2 linked regions of the Desulfitobacterium hafniense DCB-2 genome follow. The protein of the gene in region 2 interacts with the protein of the main gene of each other region in a pairwise test. Links are inferred from orthologs where the notes say so. Each region holds a gene or a part of one and is shown on either strand. Other genes may lie near its edges.

What was found.
Region 1: the proteins of xerC (region 2) and DHAF_RS09025 interact in binary tests that used the Escherichia coli proteins (3 or more experiments, as listed by UniProt). The link is inferred for Desulfitobacterium hafniense DCB-2 from one-to-one orthologs.

What each region holds. Positions count from the first base shown.
Region 1 is NC_011830.1:1,933,067-1,937,985, reverse strand. The notes cover bases 967-3,774. They hold DHAF_RS09025 (helix-turn-helix domain-containing protein), read right to left. Parts: upstream 2,878-3,774; coding sequence 2,056-2,877; downstream 967-2,055. Other genes in these bases: DHAF_RS09020 (YcdB/YcdC domain-containing protein), read right to left, coding at 3,140-3,774; DHAF_RS09030 (ABC transporter substrate-binding protein), read right to left, coding at 967-1,911. In the rest of the region: DHAF_RS09035 (ABC transporter ATP-binding protein), read right to left, coding at 1-830; more of DHAF_RS09030, read right to left, coding at 925-966; more of DHAF_RS09020, read right to left, coding at 3,775-4,612. UniProt on the Escherichia coli protein: Transcription factor that regulates the expression of several genes involved in the transport and metabolism of L-arabinose. Functions both as a positive and a negative regulator.
Region 2 is NC_011830.1:3,945,193-3,950,289, forward strand. What follows is about bases 661-3,646. They hold xerC (tyrosine recombinase XerC), read right to left. Parts: upstream 2,609-3,646; coding sequence 1,712-2,608; downstream 661-1,711. Other genes in these bases: DHAF_RS18540 (IS110-like element ISDha12 family transposase), read left to right, coding at 661-1,479; trmFO (methylenetetrahydrofolate--tRNA-(uracil(54)-C(5))-methyltransferase (FADH(2)-oxidizing) TrmFO), read right to left, coding at 3,401-3,646. In the rest of the region: more of DHAF_RS18540, read left to right, coding at 232-660; more of trmFO, read right to left, coding at 3,647-4,714; topA (type I DNA topoisomerase), read right to left, coding at 4,716-5,097. UniProt on the Escherichia coli protein: Site-specific tyrosine recombinase, which acts by catalyzing the cutting and rejoining of the recombining DNA molecules.

The sequences.
Region 1 (4,919 bases), 2.0 Mb from region 2 along the record:
AAGCTGAACAGTTCACCGCCGGTCATCCTGCCATTCAAAGTAAACCAGCTCCCCCCCAACAGAGCCAGCACCGGCAGCAGACTGATAAACATATAGGTAACGGCTTCGTTTTGAGCGACATTCTTGAACCCGTCAATTTTGGCTTCACAAAAACGTTGATTGTCCGACACAAACAGCCTTTTTTGATGGTCTTCGTTAGCAAAAGCCTGCACCACCCGGATGCCGCCGATACCATCCTCCAGCCTTGACAAAAAACCGCCGACAGCGCCGAACATGCGCTTTCTGGTCACTACCAGCCGGCGCATAAAATGCATATTGATCGCCAGCAGGATCATCACAAACAGGCTCAGAGGCAGGGCCAGCTGCCAGTTGGCGTGAAACATCATCACCATGGCACCGGCCAGGGTAAAGGTGGAGATCAAGAAATGCTCCGGTCCATAATGGGCCATATTGCCGATATCCATGAGGTCGTTGGTAATCCGGGAGGCCAGTTGGCCCTGCTTATGATTATCAAAAAAGCGAAAGGACAGCTTTTGCAGATGAGTGTAAATCTCAATCCGCATATCCGTCTCGATGTAGAGCCCCAGTTTTTCTCCCCAATACCCTACCACAAATTTCAGCACTGTATTCACGATATAGATCAACCCGAGCAGGATACAGGCCCCCAAAATCAGCTTCCACTCTCCCCTGGGCAGGAGGGTATCGACAATATGTTGGACCGTAAAAGGAAAAAACAATTCCAGCAAGGCGGCCGCTACAGCACAGGAGACATCCAGGAGAAACAGTCCCTTGTAGGGGCTGTAGTACCGCAGAAACCGTCTGATCATCATGATTGATTTGCCCCTTTTTTCGTCAATAGTTGAAGGTTTCAGCAAAGAGAAACCGAGCGTTGGCCGTCCGAACAGGCAACGCCCGGTAAATTTTCTACTTGCTTGTCAGCTCTTCAACAAGGGCGCGAATCCCGATTTCCATGCCCAGAGGTCCGCCGGAAAAGGAGGAGCGATCGACAGAAATCACCTGCCCCGCTTTCACTGCAGTCAAGGACTGCCATACGGAGCTGTTGGCATTTAAATCAGCCAGTTTATCTTCATCCACGGTATTGGTTATTTCGTCATAGAGGATGATAAAGTCAGGATTCAAATCCGCCAGGCTCTCCAGGGATAATTGCCCCGGTTTTTCATAAGGGCTTTTCAGGCCGATGCCTTTTTCCGGGTTAAAGGCAAAATCCGGCATCCAGGAATAGATATCCTTTTCCTGAAGTCTGATGAAGACAAAGGTTTTATCCTGATAAGGAGCAAGCTTGACTTTGGCATCCGTCAGCAAGCCCTCTAATCTGGCAATTTCAGCCTCAGCTTTTGCTTCTTCACCCAACATCATGCCATACTCTCTGATCACCCCCTGCCAGGTGGACCAATTCTCACCATAGCCGGGGATCGGTCCGCCGGCCACGGCTATGACGGGGGCTATTTTTTTCAGGTCTTCCACAATAGCGCCCTGGGTGCTGTCAATATAGAGGATGACATCCGGGTTGACTTCCACCAATTTCTCCAGATTGGGGGCTTTCGTGGCCCCTACATCGATAATTTCAAACTTCTCCGCATAAGGGATCAGCGACCCCCACCCTTTGTAAACCGTCTCCGTATCCGTAGCCGCCACAGGAATCTGGCCTAAAGCCACAATGGCTTCGTAATTATGAAAATTGAGCAGAGCAATGCGCTCCGGCTTCTTATCCAAAACGATTTCATTGCCCACGGCGTCCACATAGGTCCTGGGCCAGGCTGCTTCCTCCCCTGTCCCCGGCGTGTTTTCCGACGGAACCTCAGCATTAGTGTTGGCCGGCGCTCCGCCGCAGCCTGTAAGCAGTCCCAGCATCAGTGAGATGGACACTATCAGTACCCTTAGTTTTTTCATGATCATACCCCTCCAATAGCGTTCGAGTTAGTTGTAGCTAACTCATCAGTGTCAGTATAGCAAGGGATACTTTAAATTGAAATGGACTAAAATTCAAAACCCCATGGATTTTTGCTGACTCTGCTCCTGCCTGGCTAAGCTAACTTATAGGGCAAAGCCCTCCCGGTATTCCGACGGCGAAACCCCCGTGTATTTCTTAAACGCTTTGCTGAAATAAAGACTGTCCGTATAGCCGACCCATTCCGCCACCTGTTTCACAGAACAGCCTGGAGAGCCCAACAGCTCTTTGGCTTTGCTGATCCGGCATTCGATTAAGTAATGGATGGGACTCATTCCCGTATGACGTTTGAATAAATAGGAAAACTGCCGCCTTTCGACGCTAAACTCATCAGCCACTTTTTGCACGGTCAGTTCATCGGCATAGTTCAAGCGGATATATCCCATGGCCTCTTCGATCAGCTTGCTGTTCTCTTGGCCAGGCTGCCCGCAGGCTGCTGTGAATATTTCCTGCAATAAGGAAAGGAAAAGGACTTTGGTCTGGAACTTCGCCGCCGCGCCAGGTATGCTTTGGATGTCGAGAATCTGCCGTACCAGATGGGGAACTTTGGCGCTGCGGCCATGAGCCAGTGAAAAATCCTTGTGAAACAAAGGATATTCATCCCTCTCATGCTGGGGAATATGGTAGTGAATCACAGCATACTCCCATTCCCGGTCACCGATGACTTCCTTGCTCAGCCGCATGCCGGGACCGGCATGAACGACCATCCCCGGCTCTATAACATAAGGCTTGCCGTCGAAGGTAAAACAAGCGCTGCCGCTGAAAGGAATAACCAATCCTCCCCCAGCCGGATTGGTATGCCGGTCGAGGACTTTCAACTGGGGGGATACCCTCTCCCCAAAGGCTCCCACAAAAGAGACATCCGCTTTGGCATAATAGTCGATAATTTCATTAAGGCTGATTTCCAAGGCTTTTTCCTCCAAGGGGCTTATTATTTTAGCAGCAACCGCTTTTTCTGCGTATGATAATCATTATCATTTAAATTAAAATATACTACACCCTTGTGGGGATGTCAAGGATGCTAAGTCTTTTTTGTGGATTACTTCCACCCACCTGTGCAATTGAAAACGGCTGCATTTTTTTCGTAATGCAACCGCTTATTTGGGAATTTACTGTCTCCAATTTTCCGACCTGTATTTTCATCCATTTTCCTTGAAAACTATTACCTGGCTAAGGGTTTCTTTTCCAGTGCCTAACTTCCCCGGTAATGGCATCAATATAGCGAATTGGAGTTCTTGATTTAACATCACATAGTCGGTAAACAAGAGTATCTGACTCTTCTTCGCCATAGTTATGATCCCATTTCAACTCAAAATCCAAATGACTCATAAATATTTCCTTGGCTCTCTCTTCTGTCAGTGCCGGTTTTATCGGCAACTGCCGCAACTGTTCACTATCAAAATCAGGTCCGTTGTAATAATCAACCAGCCCTGTGGTACGGTTGACAGTAACTGTGACTATGGAGTCTACAGGTATGCCATGACCATTGTGAGCTGTGAAAACGAACGCTTCCTTTATATCATCATCTATATCATCATCCCAATTTTCCTGTTCCTCATTTTCATCTCCAGCTTTGGGTACCGTTAGTTGAAGGAAGCCGAAATACTCCGGGATCACCCATTCTAAAAACTCAATGGCAATGGTATAGCATTCTTCGCGGGTCAGCTGCCTATCACCCTTCCGCTCCATAAACCAGATAAAGCTCCTCACTTTTCCAGAACGTTTGGAAACAAAAGCCTTAACCGTATCTTCTGTTTGCCGCCTGAAAAAGCCGTCCATGGACAAATCCTTTTCCATCACCTGCCAATTACGATCCCGCCAGACAATGCCCCTCTCTTTCCCCATATCCACTTCACGGATCATCTCAAGGTTTTCCGTAATACCCACCACTTCTGCAATTCCTAAGTCTCGGCGAACCTTCTTTAATGAGAAGGTTGGCAGGGGAACATAGGTTTCGCCTTCGCCTTCCCCTTCATCACTGCTCATTTTTGTTTCCGGACATAAATTAGCTGCTCGATATTTCCGGAAAACGGCATTTGGTTCATATACCAAATAAAGACCGCCTTGTTCCACATCATGGACTTCACTATGCAATGAATGAATCTTGAGTCGGAATTGAAGAGTATGGCCTATGTGTTCCTTCAATTTTTCTTTAGATATTAGGGTAGAAGGTATTTCCGGAATTCTCCTTACTCCTTTATAGGAAGAGGAAAAGGTTACAACCTCTCCTAATGGGTCGATATCCATATAGCACCCGGCATGCTCTAAAGGTAAGCCCATCACGATTTGTTCGTAATAGAAACGATCAGCATGGGACAGTTTTTTTGTTTTAGAGAAGGTTAAATCTTTCCAAGCATCCGGGTAATGAGTACATAAAAATTGCTCCGCACATTTTCTTTTTTCAACTTCATCCATGGCTATGGCAGCGGGTTCTTTCTCTTGCCGATCAATGGATAAATAGGTTAAGTTCCCTTGAGCATCAAGGTGAACAGAGATCGCCTCATCCCGCTTTTGACCGGTCCATAAAAAAATGGCTTCTCCTTCTGCGTTTTCGCTTTCAAGATAATCCTCAATAGTCAGCTCATAATCGTCAGGAATCTTTACTACTGAATTTGCGATTCTTAATAATTCCTTTTTCGGCAAACTTGTCACTCCTCTGTTATCTGACCTAGGAGGCCCCTATATTCAAAGGCCGCCAAGGATGGCGGCCCCTTTTACTACAGCTTTGTTGTAAATTCCTCTAAAGTAATTCCTGCCTGCTCAAGTATGCTCTGGAGCGTGCCTTGCAACATACCAATCGTCATCTTTCTGAACAATGACAGTCACTTTATAAGTCATACTTATCTCACTCTCCATATAGGATTCTAACCTTATTCTACCATAAACTCAGAGTATAATGTCATCTTATAAGACCTCTCTGAAAATGTTCCCGTACAAAATGAAGTGCATG
Region 2 (5,097 bases):
TCCTCCTTGAGGCTCTGACCTCTTTTTAAGTCTGACTGCCAGCCCACAATTTGAACTTTTAACTCGAAGGTTGCACAGCTTAAAGGGAACTCCTCCGATAGTAGCAGATCGGTTGGATCCAAGGTCTTTTTAGGACAAGTGCTGATTCGGCGAGGTTGTTGACCTGTTGTGGTGCCTGGTCCCAACGTTAATCTTACAAATTGTTTGGCTCAGAAAGTGAGGTGATTTTAATTGAGTTTATTTGTCGGTATTGATGTGAGTTCCAGTGATTTTAAAGTGCGAATCTTAGATGAGCGTGGTAATGAACCGGTTAAAAGGCTACGGGCTTTGAATGATCAGCCTGGTTGTGAGCAAGTTGCCCGATATCTCTTTGACGCCTGTGCTCAAGTGAATGTGGACCGGCTGGTTATTGGTTTAGAGGCCACTTCCGTATACAGTTGGCCGTTACAAATGTTCTTAGCGGAAGACCATTCTTTAGCCCCTTTGCAGCCCCAAATTTATTCCTTTAACCCCAAGGTCGTTGCTAATTTCAAGAAGGCTTATGTGGACCTTCCGAAAAACGATTGGATTGATGCCTGGGTCATTGCCGAACGTCTACGCTTCGGTCGGCTCCCAGAGGGCTCTCAGGTCGATTTCCGCTACTTACCCTTACAGCGCCTCACTCGCTTTCGGTGTCATTTGATTGAGATGATTTCCAGAGAGAAGAATTATTTTCTCACGAACTTGTTCTTGAAGTTTAGCACGCTTGCCCAAGGTGCGGTTTTTAGTAACACTTTCGGCGCTACTTCTGAATCCTTGACACTTGAGTTTTTTTCTCCAGAAGAGGTTGCGGCTCGACCGCTTGATGAACTGATTGATTTCCTCATGGAGAAAGGAAAACGTCATTTCGAGGATCCGGAAACCAAAGCCAGAGAGTTGAAGGAAGCTGCCCGCAAGGCCCATCGACTGCGTGGAAGCCTATTGCAACCCATTAACCTTATCCTGGCCACGAGCATTGAAACCATCCACACCTTGGAGAAGCAGGTAAAGAAAATCGATAAGGCAATCGAAGCAGAAATCAGGCATTTCCCGAATACGCTCATTACCATTCCCGGTATTGGCCCTGTGCTTTCAGCTGGTATTATTGCTGAGATCGGAGACATCCGTCGTTTTCCGAATGAAGGAGCCTTAGCAAAGTTTATTGGGTTAACCTGGCGTACCCACCAGTCAGGTGATTTTACAGCCGATGACACACCCTTAACCCGAACTGGCAACACCTACTTGCGCAGTTATATCATCCAGGCTGCTAACTTAGTACGCCAAAAGGAACCAGAGTACAAGGTCTTCTACCAACGTAAATTTTCGGAAAGTAAGACTCATCATCATCGCCGTGCTCTCGTGCTTACTGCACGCAAACTCGTCCGTATGGTTGATGCTCTGCTACGCAGCAACCAAATCTATAGGCCACATGGCAATAGGGGGAATGCAAACCAAGCATGAATTGCGCTAACCGATACTCCATTTTTGTAACTTTTTCCCACGATAGTTTGGGAATGAGATGGTTTCTTGTTGCCTTTTTTGCCCACTGATTATTAGCTAACTGAAAATTTGACTCGCTTAGAGTCTTGACATATTACCGAAGGACTTATATCGGCAGTTTACAGAATTATTGGGTAAGTGTCAAGGGAAATTGTGTACAATTGTTGTCTTTTTGTGAAAATTTACGAATTCCTCACATTTTCTTAGCACGGGGATGATTTTGTTCATAAACCTCCCGCAAACGCTCCTTGGTTAAATGAGTGTAAATCTGGGTAGAGGAGAGCTTGGCATGCCCTAAAAGCTCCTGAACACTGCGGAGATCGGCTCCGCCATCAAGCAAGTGGGTGGCAAAGGAGTGGCGAAGCATGTGGGGATGAAGGTGTTGGGATAATCCAGCCTCCAAAGCCAATCCGTCGAGAATTCGCCGTATAGAACGAACGGAGAGCCTTGTGCCCTGATAATTCAAAAGCAAGGCCTCTTGTTTGTCCTCTCTCATCTCCAGATACTGGCGGGCGGCTTCCAGAGCATAGTTGGTCAAGGGAACAATTCTCTCTTTATTTCCTTTGCCGCGAACCCGCAAGAGAGAACTTCCCGCATCGATATCCTGACGGTTAAGATCCGCCAGCTCGCTGACCCGTAAACCTGAGCCATAGAGCAATTCCAGGATCACCTGGTCCCGCGCTCCCAGCAGTGTGGCACAATCAGGAGTGCGAATTAATCGATCCAATTCCTCCAGGGAGAGAAAGTGGGGAAGCTTTCTGCCCAGCTTAGGGGTGGCTATGCGCTGAATGGGGTTTTTCTGCAGGATCCCCTCCCGGCAAAGGAACTTAAAAAAGGCTCTCAAGGCAGAAAGTTTGCGAGCCATGCTTTTTCTCTCCAGACCCCGATCCGTCATTTCACCGAGGAAACTGCGCACGATATAAATATCCACTTGATCGACGGTCACTTTTTCCGGCTCTTCTCCCAGCTCCCGGGCGGCAAACACAAAAAATTGGATGAGGTCCTTATGATAAGCCATGAGAGTATGCTGGGAACGGTTTTGGGTTTTTAGGTGACCGTCGAATAGGCTGAGGGCATGATCGGCTTGCATGGTGGCGTTTTCACCTCGGTTTGTTTAGTGTTTTGGCTATAGGGCGGTTTGGCTTTGAGGTGGCTTTGTAGCTTGTTCAGGTCGCGTAGCTTCACGCACAACGCGTACTCCCTAGCTCCGGGGCTGGCTCACTCGCTTTCTTAACAGCTCATCTGCGGCGGATAAGTATGCTTTGGGGAATGCCGCCTTGAGCGAAACTGTCCACCGGACACTTTCGTGCCAAACCTCAGGGTAGTACCTGATGTGAACCGTGGCTCCGCTACGTTAAGAAAGCCTCGTTCACCTAACCGCCCCTTCGCTAAATCCGTTCGCTTTTGTGCGTAAAGCTACTGCTTGCAGGTCTTTTTAGCACTTCTTTTGAGACTCATGCAAGTCTTTTCTGTGGTCATCTCCACGGCCATCTCCTAAGCTTTCCCCAAAAGGGAAAGCCAGCTTGTGCTACTGCGGCTACCATCGCCGACCTTGCCGCCCCAAGCGGCGTCGGCAAAGACGGAAAAAGTGACTCAGGTCAAGCCAAGCAGCTTATCCCTTCAAAGCCCTGCATGCACAACTTAAAAAACAACCCAAGGATTTTGATTTACAGAAGGGAAGCGACTTTAAGCGAGCGGAAACAAAACTTCGCGAAAAGCCTGCAGCGGAGAAAGGTTGGAAACAGGACGTTTCCAACCCGCCACTGAGCAGGAGCGATTTGGCGGGGCACCTTTCGTAGCGGCAGGCTTTTCGCGTTAGTTTTGTCCGCGCAGCTTATGGAGCGACCGCTGTAAATCAAAATCCTGGAGAGTCTGCTTTCGTTTAATCCAGTCCCTCTGCGGCTTTAAACTCCTCCAGCCTCGCCAACGCCCGGGCGGAGATTTTGGCGTTTTTCTCCTTTTTCGCTTTGATACGGACTTCCAGCGGGGGAAGGAGGCCGTAGTTGATGCTCATCGGCTGAAAATCCACACTGGGAGATCCTTCTAAGTGACGGGCTAAAGCACCCAGAGCTGTTTCCTGGGGGAAAATGAGGGTGGGCAGATTCTTAAGGCGTCGCACAGCATTGAGACCTGCCACTAAGCCGCTGGCCGTGGATTCCACATACCCTTCCACTCCGGTGATTTGACCGGCAAAAAAGAGCTGCGGTGTTTTCTGAAGGCTGTAGTCGGCTTTTAATACCTTAGGGGCGTTTAAGAAGGTATTGCGGTGCATGACTCCGAAACGGACGAATTCAGCGTTTTCCAAGCCCGGGATGAGACGGAAAACCCGCTGTTGCTCTCCCCATTTGAGATGGGTTTGGAATCCCACCAGGTTAAAGAGGGTCCCCGCCCGGTTTTCTTTGCGGAGTTGGACAACGGCATAGGAGCGTTGGCCTGTCCGTGCATCAATAAGACCGACAGGTTTCAGGGGGCCAAAAGTCAGGGTTTGCTCTCCCCGGGCTGCCATGACTTCCACAGGCATACAGCCTTCGAAGACTTTCCCTTTTTCAAAGCCTTTCACTTCAGCTGTCTCGGCTTTAAGCAGCTCATGATAAAACCGCTTATACTCTTCCTCAGTCATGGGGCAGTTCAGGTAATCAGGGTCCCCCTTATCATAACGCGAAGCCCAGAAGGCTTTTTCCAGATCAATCGATTCCAAAGTAACGATGGGGGCTGCGGCATCATAAAAAGCAAGGGCATCCTCACCTGTCACCTGCTGAATCTCCCCAGCTAAGTCCTCCGCGGTCAGCGGCCCTGTGGCGATCACAGCAATACCCGCTTGGGGAAGGGACTTAACTTCTTCCCGGTGAACCTGGATCAAGGGGTGCTCTTGGAGCAATTTGGTTATTTCCTGAGAAAACTGCTCGCGATCAACAGCTAAAGCGCCTCCTGCCGGCACGGCATACTGGTCCGCCACTCTCATGAGCAATGAATCCAGCCGGCGCATCTCTTCTTTCAACAGCCCCGCCGCATTATCCAACCCTGCTCCTTTAAGGGAGTTGCTGCAGACCAATTCGGCAAAATGGCCGGTATGGTGGGCCGGTGTCATTTGCACCGGCCTCATCTCATAAAGCTCAACTTCTATTCCTTGCCGGGCAATCTGCCAAGCGGCTTCCGCCCCGGCCAGACCTGCTCCGATCACTTTAATGGCTGACATATTATTCTGCTTGCTCCTCTACTTGCTTGTCAAAACGGCATTCGGAATTGGTGCAGACATATTTTTGCCCTTGCTTCGAAGTCTTAACCACCATCAACCCTCCGCATTTCGGACAGGGCTCCGGCGCCGGCAACTCCCATGATACAAACTCACATTCCGGGTAAGTGCTGCAGCCATAGAACTTTCTGCCCTTCTTGCTGCGCCGAATCACCAGCGGGTTCCCGCAGTCAGGACAGGGCCTTCCCACCTCTTCCAGCAGAGGTTTGGTGTTACGGCATTCAGGGAAGCCCGGACAGGCCAGAAACTTACCATAGCGTCCCATTTTGATCACCATATTGCGACCGCAGTTTTCACAGATTTCTTCCGATACCTTATCTTCGATT